Regions from separate parts of the Halomonas sp. KM007 genome, predicted to be linked through region 2. Evidence: riboswitches for the same ligand, from Rfam matches in the RefSeq annotation. Region 2 holds a riboswitch; each other region holds the start of a gene.
What was found. A riboswitch is a leader RNA that binds a small molecule or an ion and turns the genes downstream of it on or off. The one in region 2 is predicted to bind thiamine pyrophosphate.
Positions count from the first base shown of each region.

Region 1 (4,207 bases), 740 kb from region 2:
TCTGCTGTTCCAGGCTGTTGTGCAGCGCGGTGAGGTCACGTTTGAAACTGGCATTACGCTTCTCTTCCTGTATCAAGCGCTCGCGCAAATGAATTTCACCGGACACCACATCGGCCAGGTCTTGCAACGCAGTGAACTCCTGGGGGCTCAGTTCGCGAGGGCGCGAATCCATGGCACACAGGGAGCCCAATACCAGACCTTGGGTGGTTTTCAGAGGGATTCCGGCATAAAAGCGTATGCCGTCGGGTTTGATGACATAAGGGTTGCTGGCGAAGCGCGGATCCTGAAGCGCATCGTTGACGACCAGCGGCGCTTCCGCCAGCACGGTATAGGCACAGAACGCCACGTCGCGCGGCGTTTCCGAAAGTTCCAGCCCAACCTGAGACTTGAACCACTGGCGGTCGGTATCCACCAGCGTGACGGTAGATTGAGGGACCCCCAGCAGGACCGTCACCAACCGAGTGACTCGATCGAATACCGGCTCATTGGGGGTGTCCAACAACGCCAGCTCTTGCAAGGCGGCAATACGCAGCGCTTCATTCGATGGCAACAGGTGGCTCATGGTCGTTACACCTAATGTCGTTAACACCCCCTGAACATCATAACGTGAAACTTGTGAGCCTGCCTAACGCCTTGATTTTTTTTGTCACCGCTTACCCACAGGAGTGCTCCAGGCCACGATGACGCTGACCAGACTAGAGAGCAGCAGCGCTCCCAGGAAGGGCCCGAGGGTGGGAATACTGCCAGGAAACGTGGCAGCCATGATGCCCGCCATCAAGGAGCCTTGACCCAGCCAGCCCGGCAATACCGCCCCCACCAGGCCCGCTACACCACCACTGATGGCCGCCAGTGGCGTCATGCGCTGCCACAGGCCCAGCAGCACTGGCACCACGATGGCCGCACACAGCAAATCGGCAATCAGGAACAGTCTCAGTACCGAAAGCCCCTGCAAGGCGATGAGAATCACCGGTACCATCAGCAGTACCGTGATCCAGCGTGCCTTGTTCAAGGCATGTGGCTGCTCTCCCGTTGCCCACAGCGACGCAATGCCGTTTTGCAACGTATCCACGCTGGAGGTCACCAGCGTCACGGCCAGCACCAGGGCCGGTAGCGTGATCCAGACAGGAGCCTCTGCCAACAGGGCAAAAAAGGGCATCGGCGGCTCGCCGAGGTTCACACCGCTCAGCGCTGCCATCATGCCGACTCCACCGATGACCATGACCACGGCCACCGTCATGCCGCCTCCCAGCCATGCCCCACGGCCAAGACTGGCGCTATCCTGAGCCGCCCACAGCCGCTGCCAATAGCCCTGATGGAACAGGTTGGCTGCGGTCACGGCAATGATCAGTGTCAATGCCACGCTCAGCGAAGCTCCCATGGGCAAGGCCGGCAACGCCACGTCATTGGGCATGGCAGGCAAGCGCCATAACGTTACGCCCGCCACGGCACATAGCAGGATCAACAGTAGCCAAGCCTGCCAGCGGTCGGTGGCCAAACTGGCTCGCAGGCCACCCAGAACAGTATAGACGAGGGTCGTCAGCGCTACGCCAATGATGACCCAGGCAGGTGGAACATCTGACAGTAGCGCGGTAATGGCACCGATGGCCGTCAGTTCAGCCGCCAGGAAACACCCCATGTACGCCACGGAGGCCAGCGTGACACAGTGGCGGACCCCTTTCCCGTAACACACCTCGGCGAACTCGGCGATACTGCGCCCGCCTGGCAGCGCCCGACGTATTCTGGGCCCGTAGAGCCCCAGCACCAGAAAGGGCAGCGCCGACCCCAAGGCATAGCCCAACAGAGCCACCGGCCCCACGAACGCGCCGATTTCAGGAGGCGCGAAGAGAATCCAGGCCCCCATCCCCGACGCCAGAAAAGAGAGCCCCAGGGTGGTTGCCGTCTGTGAGTTGCGCGCCGTGACATAGTCATCCAGCGAGCCTCCCCCAAAACGTGCCCGAAGGCCTAAAAAAGCAAAGCAGCACAGCGCTGCGCCCAGCACAGCAGACGTCAGGTACGGCATGTCGCGCTTCCTCCGCCGGTATTAACCGGATCAGGTTCCAGGGTCTGCGTGACGCGCATTCTCAGCCCGTAATGGGCTCCCCTGGCGACAGTGAATGAATGAAGGCGGTATCTTCACTGAAAGGGGAACCCTGGTAAAGCGTTACAATGCGTCCTGAACCATGGCCTAGGCTGGTTTCGGCACGCGCCCCATGAGATAGAACTCTGGATTAGGAGGGGTTCCCGCCAGGGTGACCAAACGATTCGACATGCCAAAAAAGGCGGCGATGGCACCGATGTCCCAGCAGTCTTCCAGGGTAAAGTCCACTTCCGCCAACCGGGTTTGCCACTGCGGCGTCAACTCCCCCAGCTCGATGGCGCTGTGCAGCGCAAAATCGAGCATGCGCAGGTGGCGCTCGCTCAGCCCCGCTGTGTGGTGGTTGATGGCCACGTTGTCGGCCAGCAGAGGGTCTTTGCTGTAGATGCGTACCAGCGCGCCATGCGCCACGACGCAGTATAGGCAGCGATTGCGAGCGCTGGTGGCGACCACGATCATTTCCTTTTCTGCCTTGGTCAAGGTGTCGGATTCCCGCTCCATCAATGCATCGTGGTAGGCAAAGAAAGCGCGAAATTCCGCTGGGCGATGCGCCAGCATGAGAAACACATTGGGCACGAACCCGGCTTTTTCCTGCACCGCCAACATGGCCTTGCGAATGTCGTCAGGCAGGTCGTCCAGGCTCTCGGGGATATTAAATCGGCTTAATGACGCAGACATGTTTACCTCTTTCTTGTTATGTTGATGACCGTCATCTTCAATACGTCTTTATGGTTAACAAAATGCTAACTCTTTAGGCTTTCATTACACCTTGAGGCTCGCCATACTCTTGCTGAGCATATTTCACAAGAGCCGTCAGCGTTGAGCCAAGCGGCGTCTGGAACAGGGAAACCACCATGTCTTATTCTGAAGCAAGAGAGCACACGCCAGGGCGTTTGCATGCATTGTTCGCGGACCCCTACCGTGCGTTCGAAAACGATACGGATGAGCGTCAGTTGCATATCCGCATCATGCTTCATACTTTGCTGGCTCGCCCTATCGCTCATGGTCAAATCACGTTACGGGTGATTCACGGTTGGGAGAACGGCGGCTTCGAGCCAGAAGACCTGCAACATGCTGATTTCCACCTGAACAGTTTGGCAGATTTCCATGCCGCTGCTGCGCGTTTTGCAGCGGCCAATCGACAGAACGCGCCGCTACCTGCCGATGGCAGTACCATCCTGGCAGCGCCGCTGGCCGACGCCATTGCAGGTGCCGAAGCCGAAGGCCTGACCCTGAACGAGGATATCCGCGAAACGCCTGCTCGCTGGCCAGCGTTCGAAGGGGGGCTGGCGCTTTACACGCTGTTCAAGATGTATCATCGCCTGGTCTATGGCGAAGACGATACTTACCGCTGCTCTCAGTGCGAAACGCCCCACGGGCTGCGCGAAATCCATGAGTTCCATCTCGAAGAGGGCGAATTTGCCCTGCTGGCCCCGCTGAACGATGAGCCGGATGCTCCCTACCTTCTGGTGCTGCATGAAAGCCAACTTGAGCCTATCGAGCAGCTCCTGCGCGACAGCCTGCCACTGTTCGAGCCCGTTTGAATAGCAGAAATCTTCTTCCATCGGGAAGAAGACTTCTGACGTGTCACCCACTCTTCAAGCGGATTTCTACAGAGCGATCGTGCTATTGATCCCGCTGGAGACGTTCTCGGGCTCGAACCAGCGCGCGGTCACCGTCTTGGTTTGTGTCCAGAACGCGATGGCCTGCTTGCCGTTGGGGCCCAAATCCCCCAGTTTGGAAGCCCGAGAGCCGGTGAAGCTGAAATAAGCTACCGGCACCGGAATCGGCACGTTGATACCGATCTGACCAACGTCGATATCGGTTTCGAATCGGCGTGCCACCCAGCCCGAGTTGGTAAAAATCGACGTGCCATTGCCGTTCGGGTTGGCGTTGATGAAGTCGATGGCGTCGTCCAGGGTCTCGACCCCCACTACGCATAGCACCGGACCGAATATTTCTTCCCGGTAGATGGTCATCTCCGGCGTGACGTTGGCAAACAGGGTCGGCCCCACGAAGTTGCCCTCCGGGTACCCTTCTACCGTGTAGCCCCGGCCATCCACCAGCAACGTTGCCCCCTCTTTTTCACCGGCGGTGATCAAGCGCTCGACA
Region 1 covers NZ_CP136131.1:870,839-875,045, forward strand. Annotated here, with positions in the region: gene RVM27_RS04090 (GAF domain-containing protein) at 1-562, opposite strand, end outside; gene RVM27_RS04095 (SLC5/6 family protein) at 647-2,020, opposite strand; TPP riboswitch at 2,010-2,113, opposite strand; gene RVM27_RS04100 (carboxymuconolactone decarboxylase family protein) at 2,186-2,773, opposite strand; gene RVM27_RS04105 (hypothetical protein) at 2,950-3,639, shown strand; gene RVM27_RS04110 (CoA-acylating methylmalonate-semialdehyde dehydrogenase) at 3,706-4,207, opposite strand, start outside.
Region 1: linked by a shared signal. The riboswitch ahead of RVM27_RS04095 (SLC5/6 family protein) and the one ahead of thiM (hydroxyethylthiazole kinase) in region 2 are both predicted to bind thiamine pyrophosphate.

Region 2 (4,207 bases):
TGCGGGCCAGCGCTTCCTGGTGGGCCTTTCGCACGCTGGCCTGGCGTTCGACCTGGTACTGCGCCAGCAGCGCCTCGGCGTCGTCTCGCTGGGCCGGGTTGCGCAGCCAGATGGCATCGACCCCCAGGCGGAAAAACCCCGCCTGGGTTTCATACACGTCGAAGCCGTGTTCATCCAGCAGTTGGCGCACTTCCATGGCCTCTTCATCGGTCACGTGGCGCAACCGGAACAGCAAATGTGCCATGTTAGCCGCCCAATGCCGCCATGCGATCCGCCTGAATCACTTCGATCCAGTAGCCATCCGCGTCCTTGACGAAAATGACGTCTTTCATCTTGCCCTGGTCGGCACGCTTCACGAAGGTGACATCGTGCTCGTCGAACCAGGCCTGGGCGGCCTCCAGGTCCGGCACGCTGAAGCAGATGTGGCCAAACCCCTGGGGCTCGGCATTGCCGTCGTGGTAGGCAAAGTCCTGCTCGGTTTCGGTGCCCCAGTTGTGGGTCAGTTCCAGCAGGCCCTTCTGGCTGAAAGTCCAGGCGGTGCGAGCGTTCTGGTCCTCCGGCACCTGGTCGTCGGCTTCCACGTTGGCCAGAAAATAGAGCGAGAACTGCATTTCTTCGAAATCCAGCCGCCGCAGCACCTGCATGCCAAATACGCGGGAATAGAACGCCAGCGCGCGCTCCGGGTCCTTGACCCGCAGCATGGTGTGATTCAACCGAAACCCTTGGGTCTGGGGAGCCGCAGGGGCAACACCGGGATGCTGTTCACCTGAAAACGACATGACTTTCTCCTGTTGCTGCGTGATGTATCTGGCAATTGGTGCCCAAGTAGGCACTTTGGTACGTAAATACTTTGACGAAGCCCATACCATGTACAAGGCTTTAGGCTGCTGCTAACGCGAACCCCATCGAATCCGCCGTTACCGCCCCTTGGGTCATGTATGAGGGCGGCGCTGCGATAATTCTAGCCCCTGCCTGAGGAGGCCGCATGTCACGTGATCTCAATGTACTGGGTGAGCCGCTCACCCCCTGCTGTCACTCGCCCAAGACGGGGTTTTATCGTGATGGCTTTTGCCGGGTCGGCACCGACGATGTGGGCATTCATTCGGTATGTGCCATGGTCACCGAGGAGTTCCTGGCGTTTTCCCGCGCGCAGGGCAATGACCTGGTCACCCCGCGCCCCGAGTACGGCTTTCCTGGCCTGCGGCCCGGTGATCGCTGGTGCCTGTGTGCCCACCGTTGGGCAGAAGCCGCAGAGGTCGGTCTGGCCCCGCCGGTGATTCTGTCAGGCACCAATGCACGCACGCTGGACATCATTCCGCTGATCAAACTACAGCAACACGCCCTGGATGCAGTGCACTAGGCCTGCCAGCGCGCGGGGCGCTTCCCCAGGCATTGGTCGTAGTGGATTTTCTATGCAACTCTTCTACACTACTGTCTCTACAGCTGTACATTCAGCGTATCGTTAGCCTGGGAGTGTGTCATGACCGACATTGAAATGACGCTAGATGATCGCCTGACGTTGAAGCAGTTGGCCAACGCGCTACAGAACGGCTTTTCCCCCATCGTGGAGGTCGTCTCGATGGATGGCATCTACAAGGTCCGCTTTCATCATGCCCACGGCGTCTCGGACCTGAGCAATGCACAGGGGCAAGTCAGCACGTTTCTGGGCACCGGAGAAATCCGCGACACCCTCGGGCAACTGGGGCTGACCCACGGCGTATTGACCTGTTCCGACCAGTGTGGCGACGAGATGATCGGCGTCTCGGGCAGCGCCATGACGCCCGATGAAATGCTGACCTACGGCACACGCATCGCGTTTCGCTGATCTTTCCGCACCATTGGCTTTACACATCCCGCCTGGCCGAGGATAGTACGCCTACGACAGGGGCGCCGCGACGCGGCTGAGAAGCACCCTTTGAACCTGAACCGGATAGCACCGGCGTAGGGAGTCGTGGTGCTTCCATTCACCACCTCCCTGCCGGGAGGAAGTCATGACCCTACCCAGCCCACGCGAGACGCTGCTCGCGCTGCGTGACCAGACCCCGCTGGTTCACTGCATCACCAACTACGTTGCCATGAACAGTACCGCCAACCTGCTGCTGGCCGCCGGGGCCTCCCCCGCCATGCTGCATGCCCAGGAAGAAGTGGCGGAATTTACCGCCATCGCGGGAGCGCTCTCGATCAACATCGGTACGCTCTCTACCCCTTGGGCCGAAGCCATGCAGCTGGCCGCCCAATCAGCCCAGGCCCACGCGGTGCCCTGGGTGCTGGACCCGGTTGCCGTGGGCGCTACGCGGCTGCGCCAGCAAACCTGCCTGTCTCTGCTGGCTTACCAGCCCAGTGTGATTCGTGCCAATGCCTCGGAAATCATGGCGCTGAGCGGCCTTGCCCACCAGGGCCGGGGCGTGGATGCCACGGTCAGCACCGACGATGCCACCCAAGCGGCCATCACCCTGGCGCGTCGGTATCACTGTGTCGTCGCCATGACCGGGGCCACCGATATCGTCACCGATGGCCAGTCGCTGTATCGTTTGACCGGCGGCCACCCGCTGATGCCACGGGTAACCACCCTGGGCTGCGGGCTCAGCGCGCTGGTCGCCGGTTTCGTGGCGGCCAACCGTCACGCCCCGCTGGCCGCCACGCTCGGCGCCCTGACCTACTTTAATCTGGCAGGCAGCCACGCCGGGCAGCAGGCCGAAGGGCCGGGCAGTTTCTATGTGGCGCTGCTGGATACCCTGTACTCGCTCACGGCAGATGACCTGCCTGCACTACCTCACTCGGAGACCCTACATGTCGGTTGATCTTACGCTCTACCTGGTCACGGATGCTCAGCTATGCGCCTCCACGGGCCTGGAACGTACCGTGGAAGCCGCCGTGGCAGGAGGCGTCACGCTGGTCCAGCTACGCGACAAGCAGGCCAGCGACGAGGCCATGATTGCCCAGGCCAAGCGTCTCAAGGAAGTGCTGGCAGGTAGCGGAGTGCCGCTGATCATCAATGACCGGCTGAACGTGGCGCACGCCAGCGGTGCCGACGGCTTGCACGTTGGCCAGAGCGATACGGACGTGATGCAGGCCCGCCAGGTACTGGGCGAGCAGGCGATCATCGGGCTCTCCATCAATACTCTGGAACAGTTGCAGCGTGCCCCCGTGGCGCTGCTGGATTACGTGGGGCTGGGGCCTGTGTTTGCCACCGGGAGCAAGCAGGACCACGCGCAGCCCATCGGTTTTACCGGGCTGGCCCAACTGGCCAGTGCCTGTCCGCTGCCCAGCGTGGCCATCGGTGGCTTGAAAGCCGAGCACGCCGCCCAGGTGAAAGCCGCCGGTGCCCACGGGCTCGCGGTGATCTCGGCCATTTGCGGCCATCCTGACCCACGTCAGGCGGCCCAGGCGTTCTTCAGGTCATGACCCAGTTCGACCAGCTGACAGCCTTCGTCAAGGTGGCCGAGTTGGGCAGTTACACGCGGGCGGCGGAGGCCCTGGACCTCTCGCGCACCTTGCTATCGCGCCGGGTCATGGCGCTCGAGGAATCGCTGGGCGCGCGGCTGATACAGCGCACCACCCGGCGGCTGCACCTGACGGAAGCAGGCGAGCGCTATCTGGCCCGCGCACAGGCGATCCTGCTGGCTCTGGAGGAGGCTGCCAATGAAGTGGGTAGCGGCCTTCAAAGCGTGAGCGGACGACTGCGCATCAACGGGCCCATGAGCTTTGGCACTCGCTACCTGGCTCCCGAGGTGGCTCGCTTCATGCGGGATCATCCCCACCTGGAGGTGCGCCTGGACCTCAATGACCGCCGTGTAGACCTGCTCGAAGAGGGATACGACCTGGCCATTCGCATTGGCAGCCTGCCGGATTCCAGCCTGGTGGCCAAGCGCCTGGCACGCTGCCAGATGGTGTTCTGCGCCTCTCCTGACTACCTGGCACAGCACGGCACTCCCACCCGCCTGGAGGCGCTGGCCGACCATCGTTGCCTACGCTATCGCAGCGGCCAGAACAGCGGCGACTGGCGCGTGGGGCAGCAGTGGTTGAGTGTCGACGGACCGCTGGAGAGCAATAACGGCGATATGCTGACCCATGCCGCGGAAGCCGGGCTAGGTATCGCCCATCAGCCCAGCTTCCTGGTGACCGAAAGCATCGCCCAGGGCCGCCTGGTGCCGCTATTGCAGGAGATACCTCCCACGTACCTGGACATCCACGCGCTCTATCCTGC
Region 2 covers NZ_CP136131.1:1,609,280-1,613,486, forward strand. Annotated here, with positions in the region: gene RVM27_RS07440 (DUF6164 family protein) at 1-244, opposite strand, end outside; gene gloA (lactoylglutathione lyase) at 246-779, opposite strand; gene RVM27_RS07450 (DUF2237 family protein) at 986-1,360, shown strand; gene RVM27_RS07455 (hypothetical protein) at 1,481-1,825, shown strand; TPP riboswitch at 1,874-1,965, shown strand; gene thiM (hydroxyethylthiazole kinase) at 1,992-2,801, shown strand; gene thiE (thiamine phosphate synthase) at 2,791-3,405, shown strand; gene RVM27_RS07470 (LysR family transcriptional regulator) at 3,402-4,207, shown strand, end outside.

Region 3 (4,207 bases), 1.3 Mb from region 2:
ATGATGTCGTCCAGCCATCGACATCGTTGTGTATAGGTTTAGTTTTGAGTCGTTAGGAGATTTGCGACAACCTCTGAACGGCGGGGCTTGTCGCGCACTGGGTCAGAAGTCCATTGGGTTAGTGAAGGGCAGTTATGCTTCCATGAAGCCCGTGTGTTCGATCAAGCTAACGCCTAGCGTCTCCCCACTTTTCCACAGGTGGTGCTGTAACTGCCTGAATAGCGTTGAAAATTTCAGTGCTATCAACGAGATCGGGGCTTTCCCGCCGGTATCATGTTGTTACCCCTAACACCATGAACCAAAAGGAAAACCCCGATGCTTCAAGATGCCAAAGACCGCGCCAAATGGAAAGCTCGCCTGATCGACTGGTGTGACGACCTGTCGGATCACCTCGCTCGACCCGTCGTGAAGCTGGCGGCAGAAACGCTCTTTGGCATCCTGGCCAGCGGTAGTTTGCGCCAGGCCGAGATCGCCCGCGCCTTGAAGGAACCCTGTCGGCTACACCACACGCAGAAGCGGTTGTCGCGCATGCTGTCCCGGCACAGCGAGCTTGCCTGGGCCGCGGAGCAACTGCAGCTCCAGCGGATCACGCCCTATATCACCGATGACATGGTGCTGGCCATCGATCCGGGCGACCTGAACCGGGATGGTGCCCCGACCAGTGAATACCGAACCCGCGTTCGCGACGGTGATACCGGCGAGATCGTCGGCGGTTATCCGCTGATCAGCGTGGTGGCACGCGACCTGAAGCGGGGCACCACCTGGCCACTGCTCACGCGGCTGCTATCGCCGGCTCGCGGCGGCTACCGCAGTGAAAACACCGATATCCTGAGCGTGATGGATACCGTGCAGCGCCATGTGGAGGGCCGGCCACTGTGGGTCATCGATCGTGGCGGCGATCGAGGGCGGCTGTGGGATGCCTGGCTGCGCGCCGAGCGTCATGTGCTGGTCCGGGCCGCCAATCAGCGCTTCTGGCAGTGGCGAGATACCGCCAAGACGTCGCAGCAGATTGCCCGAGATCTGCCACTGAAGCACCGCGGCCATTTGCGCCGTGGGCAGCATATCCCGGTGCGGTTCGGCATCACCAAGGTCACACTGCGGGAGCATCCGGAGACGCCGCTGTGGATGATCGTTGTCGATCATGAGAAGTCGGAGCGCCTGGTGCTGGTGACGACGCGCCCGGTGCGTGGTCGCCGCCAAGGCGAGCGGATGATTCAGGCTTACCTGGATCGCTGGGCCTGCGAGGAGGGGTACCGGTTCACCAAGCAGGGGTTCGACCTGGAGGGTGTCCAGGCGCGCCGTTTCACGACGCTGCAGAACCTGGTGGCGCTGGCCAGCCTGGCCTGGGCACTGCTTGCGGCCTATCAGGACCGAGCGCCGGAGTTGGTGCGGCACGCGCAACGTCAGAAGCGACACCGCCGGCTGATATTCCCGTTCTATAGCCTGCAGCGGGGCTGGCAACGTCTGTTTGCTCAGGGCCGAAGTGTTTTCTACCCCTTTGGAGAAGAGCGCCAGGCGCCGAGGCACGAATACCAGACTTGTTCACCTCCTCAGGAGGACTATGCCGATGACACGCCGGAAAATGGGGAGACCCTAGAAGCTAACGCCCCTTGCATCTCCCCCTCTCGCCTCCTACACTGCGCTGAATACTGCTTGACGGGGTGCCGGTGGAACCGGCTGAGATCGCTATACGGCTGGCTGCTACAGCAAGTCGTCACGGCGGGGCCCGTTGAACCTGATCCGGCTAGTACCGGCGTAGGAATCAAGCGGTGGTTGGGGTGCGCCGTGTTCACCTGATACCTTGCCCCAACTCACTCTCCCTACGCCCGTGCGCCGGTTCGCTGTACCACCGGAGGCATCCAATATGGGCTACCGCTTTACCGATCTCACCACCGCTTGCCAGAACGATTGGCGCGCCTACATCGAGCACGATTTCGTGCGCCAACTGGGCAATGCCACGCTGCCTGAGGCGTCGTTTCGCCACTACTTGAAGCAGGATTACCTGTTCTTGATCCACTTCGCCCGCGCCTACGCGCTGGCCGCCTACAAAAGCCCCACCCTGGCGGATCTGCGCCAGGCCCACGAGGGCCTGAAAGCCATCGTGGATGTGGAGCTGGGCCTGCACGTGGGCTTTTGCCAAGAGTGGGGCATCAGCGAACAGGAGCTTGCCGAACTCCCCGAAGCCCGCGCCACGCTGGCCTACACCCGCTATGTGCTGGATACCGGCAATCGCGGCGACCTGCTCGATTTGCACGTGGCGCTGGCCCCGTGCCTGGTGGGCTACGGCGAAATCGCCAACTGGCTGAACGCGCAGCCCTCTACGCTGCGCGGCGCGCAAAACCCCTTCGATGCCTGGATCGCCATGTACGAAAGCGAGGAGTTCCAGGCCGCCATGCAGGCGGAGCTTGCGTGGCTCGATGTCCGCCTGGCGGACGTCACCCCTGCCCGTTTTGCTGAGCTGAGCAAGATCTTCCGCGATGCCACCCGCCTGGAAATCGACTTCTGGCAGATGGGTTTAGACCTTTCTGAATAACCTCCTACAACATAGAGCAACCGTCATGACCAAGACCGTCAAAAGCAAAACCGCCCACTTTTTAGCCGAAACCGCCCAGGTCGATGCCGCCGCCGTGGCCCCACTGCCCGGCTCGCGCAAGGTGTACGTGGAAGGCTCACGGCCGGATATTCGCGTGCCGTTTCGGGAAATCACCCTCTCGCCCACCAAAACCAGCGGCGTGGATGAGCAGAACCCGCCGCTGTTGGTGTACGACACTTCCGGCCCCTACACCGACCCCAACGCCCGCATCGATTTGCGCCAGGGCCTGCCAGAGCTGCGCCGGGCCTGGATCGAAGAGCGCAACGACACCGAGTTTTTGGATGGCCCTACCAGCCAGTACGGCCAGCGCCGCGCCAACGACCCCACCCTTGCCCAGCTGCGCTTTGATTTGACCCGCACACCCCGCCGCGCGAAAGCGGGCAAGAACGTGACCCAGCTGCACTACGCCCGCCAGGGCATCATCACGCCGGAAATGGAGTTCATCGCCCTGCGTGAAAACCAGCGCCGCCAGGCGTTGGGTACGGCAGAGGTAGAGCGCATTCTGGGCCATCAGCATGCAGGCCAGAGCTTTGGCGCCAGCTTGCCCAAGGAGATCACGCCGGAGTTCGTGCGCGATGAGGTGGCCCGTGGCCGGGCGATCATTCCCAACAACATCAACCACCCGGAAAGCGAGCCGATGATCATTGGCCGCAACTTCCTGGTGAAGATCAACGGCAACCTGGGCAACTCGGCGGTCACCTCTTCCATCGAAGAGGAAGTGGACAAGATGACCTGGGGCATCCGCTGGGGTGCGGATACCATCATGGATCTCTCCACCGGCCAGAACATCCATGAAACCCGCGAGTGGATCATCCGCAACTCGCCGGTGCCGATTGGCACGGTGCCCATCTATCAGGCGCTGGAGAAGGTCAACGGCATTGCCGAAAACCTCACCTGGGAGATCTTCCGCGATACGCTGATCGAGCAGGCGGAACAGGGGGTGGATTACTTCACTATCCACGCCGGGGTACTGCTGCGTTACGTGCCGCTCACCGCCAACCGCGTCACCGGTATCGTCAGCCGTGGCGGTTCCATCATGGCGAAGTGGTGCCTGTATCACCATCAGGAGAGCTTCCTGTACACCCACTTCGAGGAGATCTGCGAGATCTGCAAGCAGTACGATGTGGCGTTCTCGCTGGGCGACGGCCTGCGCCCCGGCTCCATTGCCGATGCCAACGACGAAGCGCAAATGGCGGAGCTGAAAACCCTGGGCGAACTCACCCATATTGCCTGGAAGCACGACGTGCAGGTGATGATCGAAGGCCCCGGCCACGTGCCCATGCACCTGGTGAAAGAGAACATGGACAAGCAGCTGGAGTACTGCGACGAAGCGCCCTTCTATACCCTCGGCCCGCTGGTGACGGATATCGCCCCCGGCTACGACCACATTACCTCTGGCATTGGGGCGGCGATGATTGGCTGGTTTGGTTGCGCCATGCTCTGCTACGTGACGCCGAAAGAGCACCTGGGCCTGCCCAACAAGGATGACGTGAAAACCGGCATCATCACCTACAAGATTGCCGCCCACGCAGCGGATTTGGCCAAGGGCCACCCCGCGTCGCAGCGGCGCGATAACGCGCTCTCCAAGGCGCGCTTCGAGTTCCGCTGGGAAGA
Region 3 covers NZ_CP136131.1:2,936,902-2,941,108, reverse strand. Annotated here, with positions in the region: gene RVM27_RS13860 (IS1182 family transposase) at 1-36, shown strand, start outside; gene RVM27_RS13855 (hypothetical protein) at 784-1,527, opposite strand; TPP riboswitch at 1,648-1,779, shown strand; gene tenA (TenA family protein) at 1,865-2,533, shown strand; gene thiC (phosphomethylpyrimidine synthase ThiC) at 2,559-4,207, shown strand, end outside.
Region 3: linked by a shared signal. The riboswitch ahead of tenA (TenA family protein) and the one ahead of thiM (hydroxyethylthiazole kinase) in region 2 are both predicted to bind thiamine pyrophosphate.